One region of the Mesorhizobium sp. B2-5-3 genome, then DNA from elsewhere that is predicted to be linked to it. Evidence: predicted binding sites of a transcription regulator. Region 1 holds the regulator's gene; each other region holds the start of a gene.
The links. Region 1 encodes LexA, which represses DNA repair genes until DNA is damaged. Its sites were predicted from a motif close to TGTTCNNNNTGTGTTCNG; they were not measured.
Positions count from the first base shown of each region.

Region 1 (9,725 bases):
TTGATGCCGAGTTCGCCCAGCACCTCATGCGCGGTCTTCTGCATGATCTTGGCGCGCGGATCGTAGTTCTTGTAGACGCGGTGGCCAAAGCCCATCAGCCGGAACGGATCGTCCTTGTCCTTGGCGCGGGCGATGAATTCCGGAATGTGATCGACATGGCCGATCTCGCCCAGCATGTTCAGCGCCGCTTCGTTGGCGCCGCCATGCGCCGGGCCCCACAGGCAGGCGATGCCGGCGGCGATGCAGGCGAACGGATTGGCGCCAGACGAGCCGGCGAGCCGCACGGTAGAGGTCGAAGCGTTCTGCTCGTGGTCGGCGTGCAGGATGAAGATGCGCTCCATGGCGCGCGCCAGGACCGGATTGATTTTGTATTCCTCGCACGGCACGGCAAAGCACATGTGTAGGAAGTTGGCGGCGAAATTCAGTTCGTTCTTCGGGTAAATGAAGGGCTGGCCGATATGGTATTTGTAGGCCATGGCCGCGATCGTCGGCATCTTGGCGATCAACCGCATCGACGCCACCATGCGCTGGTAAGGATCCGAGATGTCGGTGGAGTCGTGATAGAAGGCCGACAGCGCGCCGACCACGCCGCACATCACCGCCATCGGATGCGCGTCGCGGCGGAAGCCGGTGAAGAAGCGCGACATCTGCTCATGCACCATGGTGTGGCGCGTCACGCGGTAGTCGAAATCGTCCTTCTGCGCCTTGGTCGGCAGTTCGCCGTAGAGCAGGAGATAGCAGACTTCGAGGAAGTCGCCATGTTCGGCCAACTGATCGATCGGATATCCGCGATGCAGGAGAATGCCGGCGTCGCCATCGATGAACGTGATCTCGGACTCGCAGCTTGCCGTCGAAGTGAAGCCGGGATCGTAGGTAAAGGCGCCGGTGGTGCTGTACAGCGTGGCGATGTCGATGACGTCAGGCCCGACCGAACCACTTCGCACCTTGAATTCGTGCGTCTTGCCGGCGAATTCCAGCTTTGCCGTGGCTTCCTGGGTCTTGCCGCCCAGTTCCCGTCTTGTCGCAGCTTCGGTCATTGCAAACTCCTTCTTGTTTCCTCATGCCGGCAAAGGCAAATTCTGCAAAGCGACACGTCGAAGTCACCGAATGCGCGTATTCGCGACCGCATTTTAGGAAGTGCGTGCCAGATTGGGCCAAGGCTCAATGTTGCACTGCGAAACGCGCCTTTCAATGCCAATCTTCTTGGGCCAGATTGCTCCTAATCGATTTGATCCGCGATGCGCGCCAGGCTCTCCTCGCGACCAAGCACGGCTAGAACGTCGAAGACGCCGGGCGAGGTGCTCTTGCCGGTCAAGGCGGCGCGCAAGGGCTGGGCGACGGCGCCGAGCTTGTAGCCGCCGGCCGTCGCATAGTCGCGGATCGCGGCTTCAGTCGAGGCCGCCGTCCAGTCGCCTGAAACCGCCTCGAGGGCGTCGTGAGCGCCACGCAGGACCTTGCGCGCATCGTCATTGAGCAGCAGGGCTGCCTTCTCGTCGATCGGCAGTGGCCGCGCGGCAAACAGGAAGGCGGCGCCATCGACAAGCTCGACCAGCGTCTTGGCGCGCTCCTTCAGCCCCGGCAACGCTGCCAGCAACTGTGCCCTGTTCCGGTCGTCGAGGCGTGCGGCCATTGCCGGGCCGCCCTCGAGATAGGGCAAGGTGGCGATGAAGATGTCGAACAGCTCGGCATCGCCCATGCGGCGCATGTGGACGCCGTTTAGCGCCTCCAGCTTGGCGAAATCGAAGCGGGCGGCGCCCTTGTTCACATCGCCGATATCGAACCAGGCGATCATGTCCTGGATCGACATGATCTCGTCGTCGCCGTGGCTCCAGCCGAGCCGAGCCAGATAGTTCAACAGCGCTTCGGGCAGGTAGCCCATGGCGCGGTAGGCCTCCACGCCCAGCGCGCCGTGCCGCTTCGACAGCTTGGCGCCGTCGGCGCCGTGGATCAGCGGTATGTGCGACATTGAAGGCACATCCCAGCCCATGGCGTTGTAGATCACGGTCTGGCGGGCGGCATTGGTCAGGTGGTCGTCGCCACGGATGATGTGGGTGACGCCCATGTCGTGGTCGTCAACGACGACGGCATGCATGTAGGTCGGATTGCCGTCCGAGCGCAGGATGATGAAGTCGTCCAGATCCTTGTTGGGAAAGCGCACGTCGCCCTGGACACGGTCATGCACCACCGTCTCGCCTTTGGTCGGCGCCTTGATGCGGATCGCGCCCTTGACGCCAGGAGGCGCCTGCGAAGGGTCGCGGTCACGCCAGCTTCCGTCATAGCGCGGCGGCAGGCCCTTGACCCGCGCCGCGTCGCGCATTGCCTCAAGCTCGGCAGGGGTCTCGTAGCTGTAGTAAGCCTTGCCCATGCGCACCAGCTCCTCGGCCACCTCGCGATGGCGCGGCGCGCGCTCGAACTGCGAGACGGCGTCGCCGTCCCAGGTGAGGCCGAGCCAAGTCAGTCCTTCGAGAATGGCTGCTGTCGCCGCATCGGTGGAGCGCTCGCGGTCGGTGTCCTCGATGCGCAGCAGCATCGTACCGCCGGTGTGCTTGGCGTAGAGCCAGTTGAAGAGCGCCGTACGCGCGCCGCCGATGTGCAGGTAGCCGGTGGGCGAGGGGGCAAAACGGGTGACAACCTTGTCGGACATACAACTCTCGGGAAACGTCTGGAGCGGGGTGCGGATCACACGCACTTTCGCGCGTCGCGCGTTCATGTAGCATAGGGTGTCGAGGGCGCAAGGGGCAGACCCGATGGCTGGAGCGGGCCGGGGCGCGGAGGAAGGCGAGGACGTCGTTGCCGGCGTCAGCGAACGCTCTCTTTTTGCCATGCCCGCGCCCGCCTCATTGCCGCTGGCGTTGCCGCCCCTACAGCAGCCGGGCAAGTCGCCGCCGGCGGATGTTTCCACGCCGCCCGGCATTCCCGCAGCCGGCGCGGCCGTGCGTCTGCGCCGTGAGTTCGGCCGTGCTTCATGGCCTCGTCTGCGCAACGGCGTGGCCAGAGCGTCCGAGCTCGAACTCGATCGGGGCATAGGCTTCCTGCTCGTCCCGGTGTTCCTGGCATGCGGATCGATTGCGTATTTTTCGTTGGCGGCGGAGCCGGGCTTTGCCAAGCCTGTCGCGGTCGCGATCCTGATGTCGCTGTGCGCGCTCGTTTCACGCTCATGGCCGAAAACGCATCTGTGCTTCATGGCGGCGCTGTTGTGCGCGCTCGGCATGCTCGCCGGCAAAGTCGAGACGTGGCGGGCGGGAACGCGGATGCTGGGCTCGGAGATCTCCACGCAAATCACCGGCCGCGTCGTTTCGGTCGACCAGATGGAGACCGGCCGCATCCGGCTGACCATCGATGTGACATCGACCGCGCGGCCGAAACTACGCTACGCGCCCGAGCGCGTTCGCCTTTCGGCACGCAAGGTGCCGGCTGAAGTGACGGCCGGTTCGCTCGTGACCGGCTATGCCAGGCTGTTGCCGCCGACCGGACCGGTGCGGCCGGACAGCTACGACTTTTCCTTCGACAGCTACTTCGCCGGCATAGGCGCCAGCGGCTTCTTTCTCGGCAACCCCAAAATCGTCTCAGCCGATGACAGGCCGCTGTGGGCCGCCCTTTCAGCCGCCATCGAGAGTGCTCGCGAAAGCATTGCCGACCATATCAGGGGCAGCATCGGCGGTGCCGAGGGCGAGATCGCCGCGGCGCTGATCGTGGGTGTGCGCGCCGGGATTCCCGACGAGATCAACGAAGCGATGCGACGCACCGGCATCTACCACATCATCTCAATTTCCGGGCTGCACATGGCGCTGGTCGCCGGCACCGTCATGGGTCTGCTGCGTGGCGGCTTCGCGCTGTTTCCGAATTTTTCCTCCCGCCGGCCGGTCAAGAAATACGCGGCCGCGGCGGCACTTTTCTCGATCGCCGCCTATCTCGTCATTTCGGGCGTCGTTGTCGCCGCCGAACGCAGCTTCATCATGCTGGCGGTGATGCTGATCGCCGTTCTGTTCGATCGGGCGGCACTCACCATGCGCAATCTGGCTATTTCGGCGATCGCCGTCATCGTGGTGTCGCCGCACGAGGTGGTAGGGCCGAGCTTCCAGATGTCGTTCGCCGCCACCGCGGCCCTGGTGGGCGCCTATGCCGGCTGGTCGGATCGCAAAGCCGACAAAGCGCGGACCCCGCCGCCGCAACGGACCTTGCCCGGCCTCCTGACGCGAAAATTGCTGCTGGCGACAGGTGGGCTCGCGATGACCTCGATTATCGCGGGAAGCGCCACGGCGCTTTTCGCCATCTGGCATTTCCAGCGCGTGTCGCCGCTCAGCCTGTTCGCCAATCTTGCCGTCATGCCGATCGTTTCGGTCGTGATGTTCCTTGCGGTTGCCAGCGCGCTGCTGATGCCGTTCGGGTTCGATGGACCATCCCTTTATCTGATGGGGAAGGGACTGACCGCGATGATCGCCATATCAGGATGGATCTCGCAACGCTCGCCGGTCGACGCGGTCGGGTTGATTTCGCAGCAATCCGTCCTTCTGGTGGCGATCGCCCTGGTCATCGCGACGATGGCCACGACATGGCTGCGGCTGGCGGCACTTCCCTTCGCGCTCGCCGGCCTGTTGACCGTCTCGGACACGCGCACGCCGGACGTGCTGATTTCGGAGGATGCCCGCCTGGTGGCGTTGCCGATCGGCGGCGGCGAGCTCGCGATCAACCGGGCGCGCCCGAACGAATTCACCGTCGATAATTGGAAACGCGCGCTGAAGTCCGAAACCATCGTTGCGCCGGAACTGTTCGACAGCGGAGACCGACAGTTCGACATCTTCGATCCCGCGCAACTTCCGGCGGGAGCGCCTTTCTATTGCTTCACGGGCCTGTGCATGGCCCGGCATACCTCGGGGGCGATCATCGCGCAGGTGGAGGATCGCAAGGACGCCTGGAGGGCCTGCTCCTATGCGGATCTGATCGTCATCAACGACCCCGCAGGCTACGATCCCTGCCACAATCCGCTGGTTCTCGTCATCACCAAGCGGCAGCTCGCTCGTAAGGGAAGTGCCGCCGTCTTCTTCGACCAGCAATCGGCGACGGCACCGGCACGGGTCAGCTTTGCCGTCGACAGGCCATATCGGCCTTGGCACGAACAGCGGAAATTCTCACGCGAGGCAAGGGGACTGCCGCCTTACCGTAAACCCGAAAAGCCCACCGCCGACCCCGCTCAGTAGCGCCTGATCAGGCCGACCAGCTTGCCTTGCACCTTGACCCTGTCCGGTCCGAAAATACGTGTTTCATAGGCCGGATTGGCAGCCTCGAGCGCAATCGAAGCACCCTTTCGGCGGAAGCGCTTCAGCGTTGCTTCCTCCTCGTCCACCAGGGCCACGATGATCTCGCCGGGACTTGCGGTGTCGGCATTGCGGATGATGACCGTGTCGCCGTCGAAAATGCCGGCCTCGATCATCGAATCGCCCTTGACCTCCAGCGCATAGTGTTCGCCGCCCATGATCATGTCAGGCGGCACTGAAATGGAATGCGTCTGATGCTGGATGGCGTCGATCGGCACACCCGCTGCGATGCGACCCATGACCGGGATCGACACCGCTGAAACCGCATCGTCGTCATTGCCGGCAGCGGGCAGACGCGAAGACGTCGCCGGCTTGATCTGCCGGCTAGGGCTGCTGCCCTGTCCGAGGCTGCCCTGGATGACGCTCGGGGAGAACTTCTTTGCCGCGTTAAGACCCGGCGCGATCGAGTCCGGCAGGCGCAGCACCTCCAGCGCGCGCGCCCGGTTGGGCAGGCGGCGAATGAAGCCGCGCTCCTCCAACGCCGTGATCAGCCGATGAATTCCCGACTTGGAGGCGAGGTCCAGCGCTTCCTTCATCTCGTCGAAGGACGGCGGAATGCCGCTTTCCTTCAGCCGTTCATGGATGAACATCAAGAGTTCATGTTGCTTGCGCGTGAGCATGGCGGCCCCCAAAGGCATTGCACGAAGGGTCTGGAACCAGAATCAGAAAACAAACCCAGAACAAACACTATCTGTTCCAGTTGTGTTCCGCAACCATTTAAAGTTTAATGAATTTCTTAAGGCGACGGAAACGAAATGCCCTCCCGCAGCCAGCATCCTGCCAGCGCGGTCCGTCGTCAATGCGCTCCCGGGCCCTTTGAAACTATTTTGGTTAATGGCCTGTGGCCCGACCGGTCTCCACTCTTGGCACAAGCCTGCAAGCTGGGTGACCGGCAGGTGCGGGGTGCGTTTGGGCGGATTAGAAACCCCTGCGGCTCGTGAACGAAACGAAACCAAAATGCCAACTTCCGCCGGAAAACGGCCAGACACCACCACTGGTCGCGATGGGCTGCGTTCGCTCGCTCCTTGCTTCCCGTTCGCTTGACGAAACCGTATAATAATGTACGGTTTTCGAAGAGGAACACCAATGATCACGCCGAAGCAGGCCGCGCGACGCGAACGGATAGAGGAGGCCGCCTATGCGGTGCTCCGGGAAACCGGCTACAAGAGCGCCTCCCTGCTTGCTATCGCCAAGCGGGCATCGGCCTCGAACGAAACCCTCTACAACTGGTACGGCAACAAGCAGACCCTGTTTCGATCCTTGATCGAAGCCAATGCGGGAGAGGCAAGGAAGCTGCTGGAGGACGCCCTTCACCAGGCGCGCGATCCGCTCGAAACCCTGAACTTGCTCGGGCCAGTCCTGCTGACCCTCGTGACGGGCGACAAGGCGGTGGCGCTCAATCGCGCCGCGGCCGGCGACGTCAACGATACAGGCACGCTTGGCCAATCGATCGCGCAATTCGGCCGCAATACCATAATGCCGCTTGTTGGCGACCTGCTTCGAACCGCAAGTCGGGCCGGCCTGATCGCCTGTGACGATCCTGCCGAAGCCGCCGACATCTACATCAGTCTTTTGATCGGCGATCTCCAGGTTCGCCGGATCGTTGGGGTGCTCGAGGAACTGCCTCGGGCGGAAATCGAGCAAAGATCGAACCGGGCGTTCACCCTGTTCTTGCGCGTCTATGCGGCCAGCCCTTGCCCGGGCGGCAAAACAGCCGGCCCGTTTCCAGGGCGCTCTTCTCACCGAGGAACATCGCGACCATGAGCAAAATTCCCGATCTCGCAGCGATCGAGGCAATGGACACCGCGGATCCGCTGCGTGCCATGCGTGACCGCTTCACCTTGCCCCAGGGGGTGATCTATCTCGACGGCAATTCGCTGGGCGCCGCTTCGCCCGCCGTGTTCGGCGAGCTGCAGAAGGCCGCCACGCAGGAGTGGGCGCAGGATCTCATCCGCGCCTGGAACACCGCCGGCTGGTTCGACATGCCGGTCGAACTCGGCGACCAACTCGGGCGCCTGATCGGGGCCGCCGCCGGCCAGACGGTGGTCTGCGATACCACCTCGATCAACATCTACAAGGTGCTGCATGCGGCACTCGGGATGCGGCCGGACAGGTCAGTCATCGTCGCCGAGGGGGACAGCTTTCCGACCGATCTCTATATGGCCGAAGGCGTTGCCTCGACGCGGCCGGGCACGGTGCTGCGGCTCGAGGGTGTCGATGCGCCGACCATAGAAGAACTGATCGACGAGCGGGTCGCGGTCATCCTGGTCAACCACGTCAACTACAAATCCGGGCAGTTGCGCGACGTGGCCGCGCTGACGCGGACGGCACATGATGCCGGCGCGCTGATTGTCTGGGATCTCTGCCATACCGCCGGCGCCTTGCCCGTCGAGCTCGACCGTTCGAATGCCGATTTCGCCGTTGGCTGCACCTACAAATATCTCAATGGCGGCCCGGGTGCCCCGGCCTTCATCTACGCGGCCGAGCGCCACCATGGCGATGTCCGCCAGCCGCTCAGCGGCTGGTGGGGCCATGCGCGGCCATTCGCCTTCGAACAGGGTTTTGCTGTCGGCACAGGCATCCGCCGGTTTCTCTGCGGCACGCAGCCTGTGCTGTCGATGCGCGCGCTCAAAGGGGCGCTCGATGTCTGGAACGACGTCGACATGGCAGAGGTGCGCAGGAAGAGCATGGCGTTGACCGATCTGTTCATCCAACTGGTCGAGGCAAAATGCGGCGCCTACGGCCTCGAACTCGAAAGCCCGCGCGATGGCAATGAGCGCGGCAGCCAGGTTTCGTTCCTCCACCCGCATGGCTATCAGGTGATGCGGGCCTTGATCGAGCGCGGCGTGATCGGCGATTTCCGCGCGCCATCCACGATTCGCTTCGGCTTTACGCCGCTTTATGTCGGCTATGTCGATGTCTGGCAGGCTGTCGAGGTGCTGGAAGACATTTTGCGCACGGACGCGTGGCAGGAGGCGCGTTTCGCCGTCAAGGCGGCGGTGACTTAAGAGCCTGTCGCTCAGAAAAGCGCAGTGGGTTCGGGATAACGATATGCAGTCGGCAAAGCTACGTCAGAGCCGGGTGCGGACCTTCCACAGCTCCGGGAACAACTCCACCTCCAGCATCTTCTTCAGGTAGGACGCGCCCGATGTGCCGCCGGTGCCGCGCTTCATACCGATGATGCGCTCGACCGTGGTGACGTGGTTGAAGCGCCAACGGCGGAAATAATCCTCGAAATCGACCAGCTTCTCGGCGAGTTCGTAGAACATCCAGTAGCGCTGCGGGTCGCGGTAGATGATCTGCCAGGCGACAAGGACCTCTTCGTTCTCGGTCCGCGTTTCGCGCCAGTCCGTACGCCTTGCGTCGGCACCGATGTCGAAGCCGTTACGGGCGAGCAGCAGCAGCGCCTCGTCGTAGAGCGACGGTTGCGCCAGGATCGCCTCCAGTTTCTCGCTGAGGTCCGGCCGGTGCTTGTGCGGTCCGAGCATTGCGAGATTGCGGTTGCCGGCCATGAACTCGATGGCACGGTACTGCCACGACTGGAAGCCCGAGGACTGGCCAAGCGCGTCGCGGAACTCGGTGTATTCGCTGGGCGTCATCGTGCGCAGCACGTCCCAGGCATTGTTGAGCTGCTCGAAGATGCGGGCGACGCGCGAAAGCATCTTGAAGCTCGGTTCGAGACGGTCGGCGCGGATGGAGCGGATTGCGGCGCCGATTTCGTGCAGCGCGAGCTTCATCCAGAGTTCCGATGTCTGGTGCTGGATGATGAACAGCATCTCGTCATGGGCTGACGAAAGCGGCTCCTGCGCCTCGAGCACCTTTTCCAGATGCAGATAGTCGCTGTAGGACATGCGCTCCTTGAACGACATTTCCGCGCCCTCGGCGGACGGGTCGTAGGGCTTGCTCAATTGATCTTCTCCGCGCGCAGCCGGAAGCGCTGGATCTTGCCGGTCTGCGTCTTGGGCAAAGCGGCGATGAATTTTACCGAGCGCGGATATTTGTAGGGCGCGATCGTGGCCTTGACGTGATCCTGCAGACGCTTGACGGTCATTGCGTCTGGCGCCACGCCTTTCACGAGCACCACATGAGCCTCGACGATCTGGCCGCGCTCGGCATCCTCGGCGCCGACCACCGCGCATTCGGCGACATCGGCATGCGCCAGCAGCGCCGCTTCGACCTCTGGGCCGGCGATGTTGTAGCCGGCACTGACGATCATGTCGTCGGAGCGCGCTGCGAAGTGGAAAAAACCGTCCTCGTCCTGCCAGAACGTGTCGCCGGTGAGGTTCCACCCGTCGCGGACATAGTCGCTCTGCCTGGCATCGGCCATGTAGCGGCAGCCGGTCGGTCCCCGCACCGCGAGCCTGCCCGCGGTGCCGCGCGGCACTTCGCGCATTTCGTCGTCGACGACGC
Region 1 covers NZ_VFUS01000011.1:49,972-59,696, forward strand. The annotation lists gene gltA (citrate synthase) at 1-1,037, opposite strand, end outside; gene gltX (glutamate--tRNA ligase) at 1,220-2,644, opposite strand; gene FJ867_RS22965 (ComEC/Rec2 family competence protein) at 2,748-5,198, shown strand; gene lexA (transcriptional repressor LexA) at 5,192-5,935, opposite strand; gene FJ867_RS22975 (TetR/AcrR family transcriptional regulator C-terminal domain-containing protein) at 6,402-7,079, shown strand; gene kynU (kynureninase) at 7,076-8,323, shown strand; gene kynA (tryptophan 2,3-dioxygenase) at 8,387-9,223, opposite strand; gene FJ867_RS22990 (AMP-binding protein) at 9,220-9,725, opposite strand, start outside.

Region 2 (9,725 bases), on a different contig from region 1:
GCGATCTTTCGCGCCCCCCTCTGTCCTGCCGGACATCTCCCCCACGAGGGGGGAGATCAGCTATATCGCTGCCGGCTCACTCCAGCCCGGCGAAGCTCTCTTCTTCCACCACCTCGGCACCTTCAAGCCTGAATGGCGCGAACGACACGCGGTGCAGCCGCGCCACCGGCCCGTGCGTCTCGATCGCGGTGCGATGGCGGACCGTGGCATAGCCCATATGCACTTCGAAGCCGTAGTGCTGGTGATGGCTGCCGCAGCCGCACATCATGCGGTCGCGCATCACCTTGGCGACGATCGAGGCGGCGGCGATGGATTGCGAGCGCTGGTCGCCCTTGATCAGCGCGCGCCCCGTGCAAGGCAGGCCCGGCGGCACGTCGCGCCCATCGGCAAGCGCGAGCTTCGGCTGCACCGGCAGGCCGGCGACCGCACGGCGCATCGCCTCCAGGCTCGCCTTGAGGATGTTGCTGCCGTCAATGCCCTCGGCGCTGACCGAGGCCATCGACACGCCGAGCGCGGAGCCGATGATGCGCACGAACAGCGCCTCGCGTTGCAAATGGCTGAGCCGTTTGGAATCGTCGAGGCCGTCGGGGATGTTGGCAGGGTCGAGCACGACCGCAGCCGCCACCACCGGTCCGGCCAGCGGGCCGCGTCCGGCCTCGTCCATCCCCGCGACCGGCCACAGGCCTTCGGCCATCGCCTTCGTCTCGAAGGAGAAATCGGGTTTCTCGACGATTTCGAAGAGAGGCGGAGAATCAGAACGCGCGCGAGCCATGTTGCGGCGAGGTTCGCATCGGCTCTGATTCTCCGCAAGTCCCTCCGGGTCGGGTGGGGCGCCGGACCGGGAGGGCACCGTCTGCAGGCCGGGGCAGGCCGGACGGGATTTTTCGCCACGGCGGCAAACAGCCGCGGTCGTTCAAAGCAGCATCAACTGCTCCTGGTCCTTGCCGGCGGCGACGAACTGGTCGGTCCGCAGCGTGCGCCGCTCGGCATTGAGACCGAGCCGCTTGGCGGTGATTTCGAAGCGCCGGCCGATCTGCCAGGCGTAAGGACCCGCGCCCTTCATGCGCTTGCCCCATTCCGAATCGTAATCCTTGCCCTCGCGCATCGAGCGGATCAGCGACATCACATGGCGATAGCGGTCGGGATAGTGGCGCAGCAGCCAGTCCTTGAAGATCGGGCTGACCTCGAGCGGCAGACGCAGCACGACATAGCCCGCCTCGCGTGCGCCGGCATGGTGCGCCGAATCGAGGATGCGTTCCATCTCCTGGTCGGTCAGCCCGGGGATGATCGGCGCCACCATGACCGAAGCAGGGATGCCGGCATCCGCAAGCTGCCTGATCGCCTCCAGCCGCTTGGCCGGCGTCGAGGCGCGTGGCTCCATGGTGCGCGCCAGCATGCGGTCGAGCGTCGTCACCGACAACGCCACCTTGGCGAGGCCCCGTTCAGCCATGCGTGACAAGATGTCGATATCGCGCGTCACCAAGGCGGATTTGGTGACGATGCCGACCGGGTGGCCGCGCGCCTCCAGCACTTCGAGGATCTCGCGCATGATCCGATACTGCTTCTCGATCGGCTGGTAGGGATCGGTATTGGTGCCGATGGCGATGGTTCGCGGCTGGTAACCGTCCTTCGACAGTTCCTTGTCGAGCAGGCGCGCCGCGTCGGGCTTGGCGAACAGTTTGGATTCGAAATCCAGCCCCGGCGACAGGCCCATGAAACTGTGCGTCGGCCGCGCAAAGCAATAGACGCAGCCATGCTCGCAGCCGCGATAGGGATTGATCGAGCGGTCGAAGGAGATGTCGGGCGATTCATTGCGGGTGATTATGGTACGCGGCTTCTCGACCTGCACCTCGGTCTTGAAGGGAGGCAGTTCCTCCAGCGAGTTCCAGCCATCGTCGAAGACATGCCGGCTGACCGGCTCGAACCGGCCGGACGGGTTGATGCCTGCCGACCGGCCGCGGTTGCGGTCCGGACGCACGCGCATGCCGCTCTGCTCGATCATCGCGTTGGCCATTTCGGCTCGTCCTGCTCCGAAGGCGGCAATGTCGGCGCGCATGATCGGTTCCATCTTCGCCCGCTCCCAGGGACTGTCCATGTTGTTTCGAATCGCTCTGTTCATGAATTTAATCCTATTTGCCGAACGAGAACAAAGCAAGAACTTTCTATGGTGCGCCGCAAAAACTGGCGCTGCGTTCCGCTTTCCGCTATTCGGCAAATGATGCTCACCGTTCTCATAGAGACCCACAATGACGAGGAGGGCCTCGCTCGCACCTTGGCGACGCTGATCGGCGGCGCCGTGGAGGGCGTGGTTCGCGAGGTCATCGTCTGCGACGCCGGTTCCACCGACCAGACCCATCGCGTCGCCGAGCATGCCGGGTGCCAGTATGCGACCGACGGCGTCGCGGCGGCCATCCGGCACGCGAAGGGCGATTGGCTGTTGCTGCTGGAACCGGGCGCGCGGCTGGTCGACGGATGGATCGGCGAGGTCGTTGCGCATACAGCGAGGCAAACCATGGCGGCGCGGTTTTCACGCACACGCGCCGGCCGCGCGCCATTCCTGGCCCGTATCTTCTCGGGAAACCGTGCCTTGGCCGACGGGCTGCTGATCAGCAAGCGCCAGGCCACATCCTTGTCGAAAAGAGCCGGCAGCGCCGAGGCTCTCGCTCGCGGCCTGGCGACCAAGCGGCTGGATGCCGAAATCTGGGCCGCTCCGGCAAAACAAGAGCACCGCCCGTCCAAATGATTTTGCAGCTGCTCTGTCTACGTGCGTTGCACATGTGACGCGCAGCCAGTTTCCGATCACGCGGGTGCCGGCGCGCAGGCCGCGGCTGATGATGGAAGTGGTTTCGGTGTCTCGCGGTCCTCGCGCCGGCGCTTCCACGGCGAGCCGGTCATTCGCTAAAACGCATCTCGACAGGCATCCAGCGAAGACGACGTCTGGCTTGACGCTGTGCCTTGCTTTCCGCGTCGTAGTCGACCGGGATCGGTTCCTGACTGAACGACCTTTGATCGTCCAGGGCGTTGATGATGACGATTGCCCTGGCATCGTCCTCTCCGGCGATTGCGGCGGTATAGACACCGCATTCACCGCAGATAAGGTAGTCGGCCGTCCCCAATCCAAAACGGTATTTCTTCAATCGCTGGATGTCCTTGACTGAGATGACCAGTCTGCCGTCCGGATCGGCGACGGCGCGCGAGCCATGCTTCGTACAGAACGAGCACTGGCAGGCGCGAACCTCGATTTTCGATGGATCGAGCTCGGTTGAAAATCGAAGGCGTATGTTGCCGCAATGGCACCCGCCATTATGCACTGTCATCGCGTCCGCCCGTCTTCAACGGCGATGGCCGCCGCCGCGAGACGATACGTCCTGCCGCATCCGGTTTGGAATGGTCTTTCGAAGGCGAAGGCGGTGTTCTGCCTGGCAAACGCGGCGTGAAACCAGCGCCTTGCCTCGGCTTTCACGGAGCCGACATGCCGCGCCGCAGGTGCTCGTCCAGGCGCGGCATGATCTCGACGAAGTTGCAGGGCATGTGCCGGTAGTCGAGCTGCGCCTTCAAGATGCCGTCCCAGGCATCCTTGCAGGCGCCGGGCGAGCCCGGCAGCACGAAGACGAAGGTGGCGTTGACGACGCCGCCGGTCGCCCGGCTCTGGATCGTGGAGGTGCCGATCTTGTCGTAGGAAATGCGGTGGAACACCTCGGAAAAACCATCCATGCGCTTTTCGAAGATCGGCTCCAGCGCGTCCGGCGTCACGTCGCGCCCGGTGAAGCCGGTGCCGCCGGTGGTGATGACCACATCGATCCCATCATCCTTCGACCAGCCGAGCACCTTGTTGCGGATCTTGTCTCCATCGTCGGTGACAATGTCGCGGGCGGCGAGGATGTGGCCGGCATCCGCGATGCGATCGGCCAGCGTCTGGCCGGACCTGTCGTCGGCAAGGCTGCGCGTGTCGGAAACGGTCAGCACCGCGATGCGGACCGGAATGAAGGAACGGCTCTCGTCAGTCCTGGCCATGGGCATCTGCCTCCGCCGTCATGCTGCGCGTCGCGGCGACGAACCAGTCGGGTTGCCGGGCGCGGATGTCCGCGGCCGCGCGCTTGGCGACATTGCCGGTCTCGAACAGGCCGAAGCACGTGGCGCCGGAACCCGACATGCGGGCACAACCGGCCCCGGCCTTGTTCAGCACCGAAAGTGCCTTGCCGATGGCGGGCTCGATGGCGCGGGCCGCCGGCTCGAGATCGTTGCGCGTTATCTCCAGCCAGTTGCGCAGGCCGTGGAAGTCAACCACATGCGGCAGCGGCGGCAGCGCATCATTGTCGCGCCGCGACAGCGCGTTGAATACGTCGGCGGTCGAGACCGCCTTGCCGGGATTGACCAGCACCAGTCCGAGCGCCGAGAAATCAGGCACGATCGACAGCTCCTCGCCGATGCCGCGTGCAATCAGCGGCCTGGCTGCCAGACACATGGGAATATCGGCGCCAAGCGAAAGCCCGATCCGCGCCAGCGCGACATCGTCGATGTCGAGTTGCCAGCTTGCCGCAAGCCCGCGCAGAACTGCTGCCGCATCGCTCGACCCGCCGCCGACGCCGGAAGCGACGGGCAGGTTCTTTTCGAGCTTGATGGCGACCGGCGGCGTGCCGCGAGGACCGGCTGCCTGCCGCAGCGCGTCACGCGCCCTGAGCACCAGATTGCTGCCGTCGACGGGAACATCCGGAGCGTAGCGGCCGGACACGCTGAAATCGTCTCGCTCGGCAAGCGCGATCTCGATCCTGTCGCCAAAGCGCGTGAACACCGCCAGGCTTTCGATCAGATGATACCCGTCATCGCGCCTGCCGGTGACATGCAGAGCGAGGTTTATCTTGGCGGGCGCCGGCCATATCCGGACGCGCTGGCCGGATTCCAGGCTCTCGATTGCGAGTGAAATGAGGATCAGTCCTTGGCCAGCCGGTACTCGCCGGTCTTCGGATCCTTCACCAGCGTCCCCATCGCGCCGTTTGCCGTCTGCTTTTCGGTGCGCCGCACCTTGGCGGTTACACGCTCGGCCTCGCGGATGAAGGTGCGGTAGCCAAAATAAGCGGCGATCCCGACGACGGCGAAGAAAATGATCTGCGGCATATCAAAACTCCTCCCACGCTGGGCCGGCGAAGGGCGGCCGGTCGGGTCGGTTGGCGCATGTCGTCCAAAGGCGGTTTCTGGAGAAAAACGACATGCATGGAACTTCGAGGTTCATGCTAGACGGTTTTGCCGGGTTTTCAAAGCCCGAAGCGCGCCCACAAAGCGCGCTCTTGCGCCGCATCGATCACGCCCCCGGTGGCAGCGGCGGCAATATCGGGCGCCGAAAATCCCTTGCTCGAGCCGAACAGCCCGAAGCGGCCGAACAAACCGCGCGGCGCCGAGATCAGCTTGAGTTGGGTTTTCGCCCCGAACCGCGTCTTGAGCACGGATCGCATGTCGCCGAGCGCATCGACAAGCCCAAGCTCCAGGCCGCGCTTGCCGGTCCAGAACAGGCCCGTGAACAGGTCGGGATCGTCCTTGAGCTTCGTGCCGCGCCGCTCCTTGACCAGATCGATGAAGGTTTCGTGCACTTCGAGCTGCAGCGCCTTCAGCCGTTCGATGTCTTCCTTTTTCTCGGGCTTGAACGGATCGAGCACCGACTTGTTCTGCCCTGCCGTGTGGACGCGGCGCTCGACGCCGATCTTCTTCATCAGCTCCGGGAAGCCGAACGAAGCCGAGACCACGCCGATCGAGCCGACGATGGACGATGGATCGGCGAAAATCTCGTCGCCGGCGACCGCGATCATGTAGCCGCCCGAGGCAGCGACGTCCTCGACGAAGACCAGCACCTTTCTGTTCTTCTCGATCGCCAGGTCGCGGATACGCTTGAAGATCAGCCGCGACTGCACCGGCGAGCCGCCGGGCGAATTGATGGAGATGGCGATCGCAGGCGCGTCGAAGGAAAACGCCTTTTCGATCAGCCCGGCGGTGGAGGCAAGCGACAGGCTGGGACGGAACGGGCCGCCGCCCGCCAGGATGGTGCCGTGCAACCGGATAACCGGAATGGTGACGACCGTGGAACGCCAGGATTTCGGCAGCAGGCGGTTGAAAAGGCGTTTCACTGAGGTCGATCTCCGCTCGATGGGTTGCCAGCATGTAGGAATTTCAAGGCCAACGGCAATGCCGCGGCCATCGCGGCCAGGTTGTGTTCAATCTCCGAACAGGGAGGCGAGGCCGTTGTTGATCATCTCCGTCCGTTCCGACGGGCCGTCGCCCGTCTGCGCGTGAAGCATCAAAGGCGGCCGGATGGCGAGTTTGCCGCGCGCCCCGAGCGTTGCCCTGACGATGATGCGGATCGCCGCGGCATCGGGGCGGGGATGCACGGCCAGCATCTCGGCGTCGCCGAAACGGCCCGCGATCGCATCGAGAAGCGAACCGAGTTGCTCGGGCCGCGCGATGATGGCAAGCCCGCCGCGCGGCCTGACCACCGCTGCGGCACTGCGGATCCAGCCCTCTAACAGCCCGTCCTCCATGACATGCGCTTCCTTTCTCAAGCGCTCGGGCGTGGCGCGGTCCTGCGCGGCGTTGAAGGGCGGATTCATGATGACGAAATCGAAATCATTGTCGCCGAGGCCGGCCGCCGTCCTGGCGCGGCCCGAAAGCGCGACATTGGCGACGAGCACCGAAGCGCGGTCGACGAGGTGAGCGTTGCCGGGATGCGCGAGCGTGGCCGCGGCGAAAGCCGCCATTTCCGGCGCGCGTTCGACCAGCACGGCCCGGGCCGTCGGGCAGCGCGCCAGAACGGCAAGTGCCGCGGCACCGGCGCCGGCGCCGAAATCGGCGAGACGCCCGCCGAAGGAGGACGGCACGGCAGCCGCCAGCATCATGGCGTCCATGCCGGCGCGATGGCCGCCATGCTTGGGCTGCACCAGCCAGAACCGGCCGCGATGGAAGGCATCGACCGTGTGGGCTGGCGTGTCCGGGGCGAGAGCGGCTGGCGCGGCGGACATTATTTTTGGCGGATCTCGTTGGCGATGCCGGCATCCGTCAGGATGCGCCGCGCCGCGTCGGCCTTGTCGGCGTCGACCATGACGCGCCGCGGCAGGATGCCGAGCGAGCCGTCGAGCACGCTCATATTCTGGTCGGCCACGAAGCAGCCGATGCCGGCATCGCGCATCAGCGATTCGACGAAGGAGATGATGACCGCGTCGTTGGTGCGAATGAGCTCTATCATCGGACGAAACTCTCAGTTTGCCGCGTTCATGTAAACGCATGCGAGGCCCGAAACCAGAGAAGCCGCGCCAATTCGCCACTTGCCGTGGCCGCGTTCGCCGCCCTAGAGTCCGTAACGGAACTAAGGGTGCCGTCGCACGCGTTACATCAGACGGGAGAGTTTGTCGTGGGTGTCGTTCTCAACATCGAAAACGGAAAGCGGGAACCCGCCTCCATCAAGGATCTGATCGACCTGACGGCGGCCGACATGGGGCGCGTCAACGATTTGATCCTGTCGAAGGCCGGATCCGATGTCGAGATGATCCCGGAGGTCGCCAACCACTTGATCTCGTCGGGCGGCAAGCGGCTCAGGCCAATGCTGACGCTCGCCGCCGCACAGATGTTCGGCTATGCCGGCGAGGGCCACGTCAAGCTCGCCACATCGGTCGAGTTCATGCACACGGCGACGCTGCTCCACGACGACGTCGTCGACGAGAGCGGCATGCGACGCGGCAAGAAGACGGCCCGCATGATCTGGGGCAACCAGGCTAGCGTGCTGGTCGGCGACTTCCTGCTTGGCCAGGCATTCCGCATGATGGTCGATGTCGGTTCGCTGGAGGCGCTCGACATCCTGTCGAGCGCGGCCTCGATCATCGCCGAGGGCGAGGTCATGCAGCTTGCCGCCGCCAAGAACCTGGAGACCACCGAGGACGAGCATTTCGCCGTCATCAAGGCCAAGACCGCGGCCTTGTTCTCGGCTGCCGCCGAGGTCGGCCCCGTCATCGCCCAGGCGACGCGCAACGACCGCGCCGCCTTGCGCTCCTACGGCATGAATCTCGGGCTCGCCTTCCAGCTGATCGACGATGCGCTGGACTATGGCGGCACCAGCAAGGATCTGGGCAAGAATGTCGGCGACGATTTTCGCGAGGGCAAGGTGACGCTGCCGGTCATTCTCGCCTACCGGCGCGGCAGCAAGGCCGAGCGCACCTTCTGGAAGCGGGCCATCGAGGACAATGTCACCGATGACGCCGGCCTCGGAAAGGCGATCGGGCTGATGACCCACCACGGCGCGATCGCCGACACGATCGGGCGCGCCCGTCATTTCGGCGAGATCGCCCGCGACGCGCTGGCGCCGCTGGAGGCGACGCCGCAGAAATCGGCGCTGATCGACGTCATCGACTTCTGCATCAGCCGGGTGAACTGAGCCGCTGCCTTTCACGCAGCTCTCCTCTGGCTCGTGCTGGGGAGAAATCCGTGAATCCTTCTCCGCCGCCTCGACAAGCTGCCCGGCTGCAAATTATCTATAAAACATGGCAAAGGGCACGGACGACACCATCGCGGTGCGCATCGGCAAGGTTCTGGCGGATCGCATCATCTCGGGCGCGATCGAGCCGGGCGCCCGGTTGCGGCAGGACCATGTCGCCGAGGAGTTTAATACCAGCCATGTGCCCGTGCGCGAGGCCTTTCGCCGCCTCGAGGCGCAAGGCCTCGCCGTCAGCGAACCGCGCCGCGGCGTGCGCGTGGCGGCTTTCGACCTCGGCGAGGTCAAGGAGGTCGCCGAAATGCGGGCGGCGCTCGAAGTGCTGGCGCTGCGCCACGCGGCGCCGCATCTGACCTCCGCTATTCTCGATCGGGCCGAGGAGGCCAGCAAGGCCGGCGACAAATCCCGGGACGTCAGGTCGTGGGAAGAAGCCAACCGCGCCTTTCACCGGTTGATCCTGACGCCATGCGGCATGTCGCGTCTTCTCGCCACCATCGATGACCTGCACGCCGCAAGCGCCCGTTTCCTGTTCGCCGCATGGCGCTCGGAATGGGAGACCCGTACCGACCAGGACCACCGGGCGATATTGGCCGCCTTGCGGCAGGGCAACACCGAATCGGCCGCGGCGACATTGGGGCGGCACGTGCAATGGATTGGCCGCAAGCCGGTCAGGACAGCCTCCGGCACCACGCGAGAGGCCTTCGCGATCGTGGGCTAACCGCCTTGCGCAAGGCGTGCCTTGCCATCGTCCGAAAATTGTGGCTTCGATAATAGATCGAAGGCAAAAATTATCTATAATTTTGGATCGACCAAGGGAGCCCCTATGACCGACATCGCGTTCTCGTCCGCAAAACCGTCCTTCAGCCCGCTCCGGCTTCAGGAGCGATCGCTCGGCTGGCAGGCGGGCGCCGTCGTGCTCGGCACCCTGTTCCTGGCGCTGTCCTCCTACATCGAGGTGCCGATGGTGCCGGTTCCGGTGACGATGCAGACCTTTGCCGTGACGCTGGTCGGCGCGCTCTACGGCTGGCGGCTGGGCGCGATCACCATCGCCGCCTGGCTGGCCGAGGGTGCGGTCGGCTTCCCGGTTCTGGCCGGCGGGGCTGCCGGCGTACAACATTTTATTGGCCCGACGGGCGGCTATCTCTTCGCCTTCCCGGTTGTCGGCGCACTGGTCGGCTGGCTGGCGGAGCGCGGTTGGAACGGCGGCAGGGTCGTGCTTGCCTTCGTCGCCATGCTGCTCGGCAACCTGCTGTGCCTA
Region 2 covers NZ_VFUS01000008.1:69,856-79,580, reverse strand. The annotation lists gene FJ867_RS19780 (ribonuclease HII) at 77-772, opposite strand; gene FJ867_RS19775 (PA0069 family radical SAM protein) at 914-2,068, opposite strand; gene FJ867_RS19770 (glycosyltransferase) at 2,219-2,743, shown strand; gene FJ867_RS19765 (hypothetical protein) at 2,892-3,137, opposite strand; gene moaB (molybdenum cofactor biosynthesis protein B) at 3,460-4,014, opposite strand; gene FJ867_RS19755 (4-(cytidine 5'-diphospho)-2-C-methyl-D-erythritol kinase) at 4,001-4,903, opposite strand; gene FJ867_RS19750 (hypothetical protein) at 4,930-5,115, opposite strand; gene FJ867_RS19745 (S49 family peptidase) at 5,253-6,116, opposite strand; gene FJ867_RS19740 (methyltransferase) at 6,204-7,004, opposite strand; gene FJ867_RS19735 (DUF2007 domain-containing protein) at 7,004-7,228, opposite strand; gene FJ867_RS19730 (polyprenyl synthetase family protein) at 7,394-8,410, shown strand; gene FJ867_RS19725 (GntR family transcriptional regulator) at 8,517-9,185, shown strand; gene FJ867_RS19720 (biotin transporter BioY) at 9,291-9,725, shown strand, end outside.
Region 2: FJ867_RS19775 (PA0069 family radical SAM protein) is a predicted target of LexA. The motif match lies at 2,143-2,160, and genes of this name have one in related genera.

Region 3 (9,725 bases), on a different contig from region 1:
CATGCCGACGGCGAGCGACGCCGCCAGCGAGCGGAAGCCTGCGAAGTCCTGTTCCACAACTTCCAGCCAGGTGTCCGAGAACTTGACCAGCGGAGAAAAAGTGCTGTCGGTGATGGTGACGATCCGCGCGCGCCGCTCGTGGGCGACCGCGACGAGGTCGGGCGTGATCGAATTGTAGGGACTGAAGGAGACCGCCAGCACCGCGTCGCGTCTGCCGATGCAGCCGACCTGGTCGAGCGCGGTGGAGCCGACATTGTCGACCAGCACATTGCGCACGCCTTGCTGCGACAAGGTCAGCGAGAGATAGCTGGTGACGGGAAAGGCGCGCTTGGAGCCGATGACGTAGATCAGCTCGGCGGCCGAAAGCAACGCCACCATTTTCTCGAAGCTCTCGATATCGAAGCCGGTTTCGATGCGGCCGAGCGAGGCCTGCGAGGCGCCGACCATGCCGCGCAGGAAATGCAGGTCGGCATTGGATACGCGCGGCGTGCGTTCCTGGCCGCGCCCTTCCGGCCAGGACGCCTTGACATGGTCCTTGAACAGGCCCTGGAAATCGGAAAAGCCGGCATAGCCGAAGATCTGGGCGAAGCGCACCAGCGTCGAAGGCTGCACCCCTGCCTGCGCGGCGACCTGTGCGATGGTGCCGAGCGCGACGTCGCTCGGATGCTGCCACAGGAAGATCGCGACCTGGCGCAGCCGCTTGGGAAAATGGACCGTGCCCGACGACAGCACCGCGCGCAGCTCCTCGTAAGTCTGCGGCTTGATATAGCCGAGCGCCGCCAGCGAGCGCCCGCGCTTGCGGGTCGTCGCCTCGTCGGCGCTGGACCGTCCGGATGATTTGCGCGCCCCGCTCATGATTTCAGGCTAGCGCGATACGATCGTTTTACAATATGAAAATTGGAAATCCTGTTCGAGGGTGGTAGCTGTTCTGCAGCGAAGAAGTTCGATGCATTCAACATAGCACCCTATGGCGCCCCCCTCTGTCCTGCCGGACATCTCCCCCACAGGTGGGGAGATTGGCGGCGTCGACCGCGACGCCTTTCATGCAACGCTGGCAATTTGGCGAAAGCCGGCGTGACATCCGATCTCCCCCCTTGTGGGGGAGATGTCCGGCAGGACAGAGGGGGGCGCTACAGAACTCGACGGTGGGTGCTGGCTTAACATCCTTAAATCGGAGGAGACAAATATGGTCTATGCGACATCGGACGGATCGGCGGGCAAGCGTTTGCGCGTCGGCATGGTGGGAGGCGGGCAGGGCGCTTTCATCGGCGCGGTGCATCGCCTCGCCATGCGGCTCGACGACCAGATCGCGCTGGTGGCCGGAGCGCTGTCGTCCGACCCCGGGAACGCCGCCGCCTCGGCCGCCGAGATCGGCATCGCGCCGGAGCGCAGCTATGCCGATTACCGCATGATGGCAAAGGCGGAGGCGGCGCGCCCGGATGGCATCGAGGCGGTCGTCATCGTCACGCCCAACCACCTGCACGCGCCGGTCGCGACAGCCTTTCTGGAAGCCGGCATCGATGTGATCTGCGACAAGCCGCTGTCGACGACGCTGGGCGAGGCGCAAGCCCTGGTGGCGCTGACGCGGGAGAAAAATCGCCGCTTCGTCGTGACCCTCAACAACACCGGCTACGCCATGGTGCGCCAGGCGCGCGAGATGGTGGCGGCGGGCGAACTCGGCCGCATCGTCTCCGTGCACGGCGCCTATATCCAGGACTGGCTGACCAGGCCGATCGATGCCGACGGCCAGAAACAGGCGGAATGGCGCACCGACCCGGCGCGCGCCGGCCAGTCGGCGGTGCTGGCCGATATCGGCGTGCATGCCTTCAATCTGGCGAGTTTCATCAGCGGCCGCGAGGCCGAGACGGTGTCGGCCGACCTGTTCACCGCCGTGCCGGGACGGCGGCTCGATGATAACGCGCATGTGCTGGTGCGCTGGGCGGGCGGGGCACGCGGCACGATCCTGGCCAGCCAGACGTCGCCCGGCCACTATAATGATCTCTCCGTGCGCATCTATGGCGACAAGGCGGGGCTTGAATGGTCGGGCACGCGGCCCGAGGAACTGCGCTTCTCCAGATATGGCGAGGAAACCCGCACGCTCGTGCGCGGCGGCCATGGCTCGACCGAGCAAAGCCGGCGCGTGTCACGCATGCCGGCCGCCCATCCCGAAGGCTATATCGAGGCCTTCGCCAATTTCTACCGCGACGCCGCCGACATCATCCGCGCGCATCGTTCGGGCGCTGCTGTCGATGCGGCCCGGGCGGCGCAGGTGCCCGATGTGGTCGACGGCGCGCGCGGCGTGAAGTTCGTCGCCGCGGCGGTGGAGTCGAACGCGGCTGATGGGGCGTGGACGGCGGCGAGGTTTGGGTGAGGGTGTGCCATCCAATGTGAAGTACGCCATCGCGGCCACGTCGACGGTGCCGCGCGGTTGATGGCGATCAAGAGTTGGCCGTCCATTCGGGCCGCGCTGAGTTCCGCCATTTTTCAGCTCGTTGCGAGGCTGGTTTCGAGGGCAGCAGCCGGTTGACTCTGCTTCCAAATCGTTGCCGCCGACCTTGCGCGAGGTGATTGCGACGCTATGTCAGGCGCATCCGCGTTGCTCCCCGCCCGCGCATTCGGCAATCTGTCGCTTCTTCGGCGTTGAAGGCTTGCTCCGATGGAACTCGGTCTCATTGGATACTACAGCGACTTCGTGGTTTACCCCCTGGCGATCGCCCTGCTGGCTGTGGCCGGGCTTATCGAGGCCGGCGAAGAGAGCGCGCCAGGCTGGCTGGCGACGGCGCTGGCGTGCCTGTGTCTGTGGACGCTGATCGAATACGTCATGCACCGCTTCGTCCTTCACCACATTCCCTGGATCAGGGATCTGCACGCCCGCCATCATGTCGAGGAGCGCAGTCCGGTGGGCACGCCGACCTGGCTCAGCCTCGGCGTGCATGCGCTTGTCGCGTTCTTTCCCGTATGGATGGTCTCGGATTTCGCGGTCGCCAGCGCGGCGAGCTGCGGGCTGATGCTGGGCTACCTATGGTACGTCAGCATCCACCATGTGATCCATCACTGGCATCCCACTCATCCGAGCTATCTCTACACGCTGAAGCGCCGCCACGCGCTGCATCATCATGTCGACGAAAACGTCAATTTCGGCGTGACGTCGCTGTTCTGGGATCGGGTCTTCGGCACGATGCGGCTCTGAAGCCAACTGGTGTGCGCCATTCGGGAAGCGCAGACAGCCATTCCCGCTTACAATTCCTTCTGCGCCAATTCCCTGAACTCGTCGGGCACCGAGCGGGCCGCCTCCAGCGCCACGGTGCCGTAGCCGACGGCCTGTTTGCCGAAACGCTCGCGGATCTTGTCGATGGCGCGGTCGGCGCCGAAGCGTGCGAGGCCCTTCCTGGTGCCGGGGCGGCGCTTTTCGTCGGCGAGGCCGAGCGGCAGTTCGAACTGCAATTCGGCACTTTCCTCCAGATGCGAGACCGAGATCGCCAGCAGCGAAATCGTCCTGTCATGCGGATGATCGGCAAGCACGCCCCGGACCAGGTCTGTCGCGATCTCGGCCAGCATCACCGTCGCCGAGATCGGCTGGTCGAGCGTGATCGAGCGGGTGACGGCGCTGAGGTCGGCGAAGCGCACGCGCACCGTCACCGTGCGGCCGGGGCGCGCCTTGGCGCGCAGCCGGCTGGCGACCCGGTCGGCCAGATGCAGCAGGACGGGTATGTAGACGCATTCCAGTGCCGGCTTGCGGCCAAGCGCCGACTGGGCACCGGCCGAATGGGCGCGGCGACGTGTTTCCAATTTGCGCGGATCGCGGTTCCCCGACAAGGCGGCAAGCTTTTCGCCGGCGGCAGGGCCGAGCAGCCGCGCCAGCGCGCCGCTGTGCGTCCTGGCCAGTTCGCCGATTGTCTGGACGCCGATCTCGGCCAGCCGCGCGCTGGTCGCCGGGCCGACGCCCCACATCAGGGAGACCGGCAGGTCATGCAGGAAGGCGATCTCGGTGCCGGGCTCGACCACCACCAGCCCATCGGGCTTGGCCACCTGCGAGGCGATCTTGGCCAGGTGCTTGGTGCGCGCCACGCCGATCGAGATCGGCAGGCCGAGTTCGCTTCGCACGCGGCGGCGAATGGTCGAGGCGATCTCCCGCGGCTGGCCGAACAGATGCGTGCAACCGGCGACATCGGCGAAGGCCTCGTCGATGGAGATGCGCTCGACCAGCGGCGTGAAATCGTCGAGCACCTTCATCGCGGCGTCGCCGAGCCGCTGGTAGTCGCGGAAATTTCCGCCGACGAAAATCAACTGCGGGCAGAGCTCGCGCGCCTTGCGCCCCGGCATGCCGCCGCGCACGCCGAAGGCGCGGGCTTCGTAGGAGGCGGCGAGCACGACGCCGCCGCCGACCGCGATCGGCTTGCCGCGCAGCGACGGGTCGAGAAGCTGCTCGACCGAGGCGTAGAAAGCGTCGAGATCGGCATGCAGGATGGTGGGCTCCATCCCCGGTTCCTCGCGACGTTGTAGAGTATGGAACATAAAGAGAACAAACATTGCTCGCTGTCAAGCTAGGTCGCGATCCGCCGGAACATTGTCGCTCACAATCGCGTTGACGGCCGAAGGGCGCCGCGTGCGGAGGCTGGCATGGGCAACTTTGAAATGATCGATCTGGTTTGCGTCGTCAACGCCTGCTCGACCGACCGCGCCGCGGGGCGGCTGGTTTCGATGGCCAAGGCCGTGGAGGAATTGCGGGTGCTGACCGGCGATTTCGTCTCGGCCGACGAAACAGTCGCGAATGCGCTGAGTGAAGTCGCGCTGCAGTGCGGCTGCGCCGTGCTGTTCGATGAGCAGGCGGGCGCCGACATATTGCGCACGCCATAGCTCGTCGCCGGCGTGCTGCAATGCATCACGCAACCGTTCCAATTGCTTGTTTTTGCGCTATTCCGAACAGAGGGCCGTGACGCACTTTCTAACGCGCGTTGCCTGTGCGGGTCGTTGTCCCCGAGGCCACCTTGGCGACATCCATCAACCGAGATGCTCCGCCCGCAGCGCCTGCTTGAGGCGCTCCAGCGCCGGCTCGCCGTCGGCAGCGAGCTTATCGGCGATCCTTGCCAGATCATCGTCGGCCTTGCGGTGCTTGCTGCCCCAGGCGCCGAGCGTGGCCAGCACGGGCAAAAGGTCGATGCCGGCCTCGGTCAGGCGATAGATCGCCTTCAGCCCATGCGTGGGATCACCGCTGCGGGTGAGGATGCCTTCGTCCTGCAATGTCTGGAGGCGCTCGGCCAGCGTACGCGAGGAAATGCCCTCATCGGATTGCAGGAATTCGCGAAAGTGCTTTTTTCCGGCGAAGACCAGGTCGCGGATGATGAGCAGCGTCCAGCGGTCGCCGAGCAGTTCGAGCGACAGGTTGATGGGGCAGCCAGACCGGTCCCGTGTCGACATGTGTATGGTTCCATTTTTAAATCGCTTTACTATTGACATCATTTTCATCTCAGGTCAATAGTTCCAAATGTAAACCATCGGCAACCGTGCCGGCCGGACGGGTAAAACGAGCCGCTCGGCCCTTGACTGGGAGAACCATAATGAAAAAGCTGATCCTCCAGATGCAGATGTCGGTCGACGGTTTTGTCGGCGCCGCCGGGGATCATCGCTGGCAGCTCTGGGAATGGGGCGACGACAGCGCCTGGGACGAGGAGCTGAAGCGGGACTTCAACGCCGTCTTCGCCGGCATCGATACCATCCTCTTGAGCCGCAAGATGGCCGAGGAAGGCTACCTTACCCATTGGGGCAATGCGGCGAAGAGATATCCGCGCGACCCGTTCTATGCTTTCGCCCAGCGCATCGTCGAGGCGAGGAAGGTGGTGCCGAGCGACAGGCTCAAGGCCTCGCGATGGGAGGGCACGACAGTGGTCAGCGGCGACCTGCCGCGGGAGGTCGACTTGCTGAAGAGGGGTGAGGGCGGCGACATCGCGGTGTTCGGCGGCGCCGGCTTCGCCTCGGCGCTGATCGCGGCCAGGCTGGTCGACGAGTTCCAGCTGTTCATCAACCCGGCCGTGCTGGGCGCCGGCCGCCGCATCTTCGACCAAGGCGGGTTCGGCAGGCTGCGGCTGCTCGGCTCGAAATCCTATGCGAGCGGCATGGTGGTGAGCCGCTACGCGCCGGCCGGCTAATCGAAAGGCATTGCACTGATATCATGCCTGCCGTTGAGCTTGGGCATGGCAGTCGGCGATGCAGCACCAAGCGCGGTTGTGCCTTAGCCCCAGGGGCGAAGGGAACACGCGCCTCGATGTACTCTTGGTCAACACCTTGGCCTCACCAATTCACTTCGCATCATGAAAAATGATGCCCACCGTGTGCCGCATGCCCGAGCGCAGGCGGCTGACGCCGTGGCGCAGATTGACGCGGTAATTGCCCTTGGTGCCCTGCACCGGCCGATTGTGGACGGCGAAGGAGACGGCATCGCCCTGGCGCAAGGGCACCACTTCCACCCGGCTCTGCATGCGCGGCCGCTGTTCGGTCAGGGCGAACTCGCCGCCGGTGAAATCCTCGCCGGGTTCTGAAAGCAGAACCGCCACCTGCACCGGAAAAGCGAGGTCGCCATAGAGGTCCTGGTGCAGGCAGTTGAAGTCGCCGGGCACATATTGCAGCAGAAGTGGCGTCGGCCTGACCTGGCCGGCGGCGTGGCACTGCTTGAGAAAGGCGGCATGCGTTTCGGGATAGCGCGTGGCGATGCCCATGCGTTCGTTCCACCGGTTGGCGACCTCGGCGAGCCTGGGATAGAGCGCCGTGCGCAGCCCGCCGATCAGGTCTGGCAAGGGGTAGCGGAAATAGCGGTATTCGCCCTTGCCGAAGCCGTGCCTGGCCATGTGGATATGGCTGCGGAAATGTTCTTCATGCGGATAGAGCCCGGCGAGTTGTCGGCACTCCTGCGGCGTGAGCAGCTTTTCCATCACCGCACAGCCGAAGCCGTCGAGTTCGGCGGCTAGGGCTGGCCAGTCGTAAGCGGCAACGCGTTCCTCGGCGGCTTTCACCACCGATGCCGCAACCTTGGCATGGGCGTTCATATTGCGGCCTCTTTGTCGAGCAAAGCGTGCTTGCGCTCAGTGCCCCAGCGGTAGCCGGAGGGCGTGCCGTCGGCGCGGACGACGCGGTGGCAGGGAATGCCGAGCGCGATCGCGTTAGCGGCGCAGGCCGTCGCCACGGCGCGGGCGCCGTTCTGTTGGCCGAGACGCTGGGCAAGGGCGGCGTAGGTGATGGTTGCGCCGCGGCGGATGCTGCGAAGCTCGCCCCAAACTTTTTGCTGGAACGGCGTGCCGTGGCTGATGTCGAGCGGCAGGTCCAGGCCGGCGGCGGGCGTTTCGATGAAACGCGTTATCGCCGCAAGATCGCCTTGCAAGGCGGTCTCGTCCTCGACCAGCATCCTGCCGGGGAAGCGGCTGGCGAGATCCTGCGCCAGCGCCTCGGCGTCGGAGTCGATCAGGATGGCGCAGACGCCGAGGGAACCGCGCGCGGCGAGGATTTTGCCGATCGCGGATTGGGCGATGGCGTAGGTGATGGTGTCGGCGCCGGAGGCTGTCGCCGGCGTGTGGGTTTGCATGAGGTTCATTGCTTCACTCCTTCTGTGTGCCTGAACCCTAGCCGCGTGCCTTCCGTTCCTCACTCCGATGCTTGCTTTCAAATTCAATTTCCGGAACGGTGCGGAGGTAAGTACCCTACGGCGCCCCCCTCTGTCCTGCCGGACATCTCCCCCACGAGGGGGGAGATTGGCAATTTCGGCGCCCCACTCATTCCTGCAACGTCGTAGATTGGCGAAGGCGGTTGTGACAGCCAATCTCCCCCCAAGTGGGGGAGATGTCCGGCAGGACAGAGGGGGGCGCCGTAGAGCGCTGATTTATGCGATACGAATGACAGCAACCTCGCCAAGCAAAAAAACCTCGCCTGATAACAGCCGCAGTTCGATCTCGCCGGTCGCGCCACGGCTCCACTCGGCCTTGCCGCTCTCGACAAGCTCCCCGAGCGCAGCCATCACCAGCGACCGCGCATCTTTGGCGCGTCTGACGGCGCCGCGATGGGGGATCCCAATGTCCGCATCGGTGGTGGAAGACCTTGCCATCGCGCCCATTGCCGCTCCTCCTCAGGCCTCGCGGCCGAGCAGCGCGCGCTTGCGCTCCGCGCCCCAGGCGTAGCCGGACAGGGCGCCGTCCTTGCGGATCACGCGGTGGCAGGGAATGGCGACCGCGAGCGCGTTGGCGGCGCAGGCGCCGGCAACGGCGCGGGTCGCCTTCGGCGCGCCGATGCGCCCTGCTATCTCGGCATAGGAGACGGTGCGGCCGGCCGGGATGTCCCGCAGGGCCTGCCAGACGCGCTGCCGGAACGCGGTGCCGCGCAGGTCGAGCGGCAGGTCGAGACCAAGCCTTGGAGCCTCGACGAAACCGACGACGCGGGCGACGAGCGCCTCATAATCGCGGTCGGCGCCGATCAGGCGCGCCTTGGGGAAACGGTCCTGCAGGTCGCGCACCAGCGCGTCCGGGTCGTCGCCGAGCAGGATCGCGGCGACGCCCTTCCTGCTCGACGCGACAAGGATGGCGCCGAGCGAGCATTCGCCGACGGCGAAGCGGATCTCCTCGCTGGCGCCGCCGGCGCGGTAGCGCGTCGGCGTCATGCCGAGCATGCCGGCCGACTTCTCATAGAAGCGTCCGCTCGAATTGAAGCCGGCATCGTAGATCGCCGCTGTCACGCTGGCGCCGTCTTCCAGGCGCCGGCGCACCCTTTCGGCGCGCCGGGCGGCCGCGTAGTCCTTTGGCGTCAGGCCGGTGACGGCCTTGAAGGTGCGGTGGAAATAGCCGGCGCTGCGGCCGGCGGCGGCGGCCAGTTCACCGAGCGACGGTTCCTCCTCGCTCTGTTCGATCCTGCGGCAGGCCTCGGCCACCATCGCGGCGTTGCAGGCCTCGAGCGAAGGTCCGTCGGGATTGCAGCGCCGGCAGGCGCGAAAGCCGGTCGCCCTGGCCTCGTCCAGCGTGTCGTGGAGCTGCACGTTCTTCGGGTTGGCGCGCCGCGACGGGCAGGAGGGCCGGCAATAGACGCCGGTCGTCGCCACCGAATACCAGAAGCTGCCATCGGCCGATTTGTCGCGCGCCACGACTTGCGTCCAGCGCGGATCGTCGGCGACCGGCAGCGGCGCGGGTTTGAGATCCTTGGCAAGGGTGATGAACATGGCCGGCATTGAAGCCGCAGACGACCCGCGTCGCCACCCGTTTCCTGCCAATTGAGAGGTGGACGCGAGCGTATTCGTCGGGACACACAAAGGATATGACAAGATTGATCCGGAGAAGGTGTGATGGAAAACATTCGACCCCTTAAGACCGAGGCCGATTACGATCGGGCGATTGCCGAAATCATCCAATATTTCGAGAACGAGCCGGAAATCGGCTCTCTTGGCGATTACCGGTTTGATGTTCTCGCGACCTTGATCGACGCTTATGAGGATAAGCACTACCCTATCGAAGCACCCACATCCCGTTGAAGGTTATTCACTCACACATTCAACCTGTCGCGAAAGGCGAAAGCCGCCGCACCCGGTGCCCGATCGCTGTTCCCCGAGCCCTCGTTTCTACGCCGCCCGTTTGGGCTCGACCGCGAACGGGCTGAGGCCGAGCCAGGTCTGCATCTTCCTTGCGATGTGCTGATCTCCGGTCAAGGCGACCTTCGCGCCGGCCTTCTCGACGGTGATCAATCCCATCCAGATCGCC
Region 3 covers NZ_VFUS01000006.1:136,656-146,380, reverse strand. The annotation lists gene FJ867_RS15905 (MurR/RpiR family transcriptional regulator) at 1-855, opposite strand, end outside; gene FJ867_RS15895 (Gfo/Idh/MocA family oxidoreductase) at 1,187-2,371, shown strand; gene FJ867_RS15890 (sterol desaturase family protein) at 2,657-3,190, shown strand; gene dinB (DNA polymerase IV) at 3,238-4,479, opposite strand; gene FJ867_RS15880 (hypothetical protein) at 4,621-4,857, shown strand; gene FJ867_RS15875 (helix-turn-helix domain-containing protein) at 5,002-5,418, opposite strand; gene FJ867_RS15870 (dihydrofolate reductase family protein) at 5,559-6,146, shown strand; gene FJ867_RS15865 (2OG-Fe(II) oxygenase) at 6,297-7,040, opposite strand; gene FJ867_RS15860 (methylated-DNA--[protein]-cysteine S-methyltransferase) at 7,037-7,582, opposite strand; gene FJ867_RS15850 (hypothetical protein) at 7,868-8,098, opposite strand; gene ada (bifunctional DNA-binding transcriptional regulator/O6-methylguanine-DNA methyltransferase Ada) at 8,111-9,190, opposite strand; gene FJ867_RS15840 (transcriptional regulator) at 9,314-9,499, shown strand; gene FJ867_RS15835 (helix-turn-helix domain-containing protein) at 9,587-9,725, opposite strand, start outside.
Region 3: dinB (DNA polymerase IV) is a predicted target of LexA. The motif match lies at 4,508-4,525, and genes of this name have one in related genera.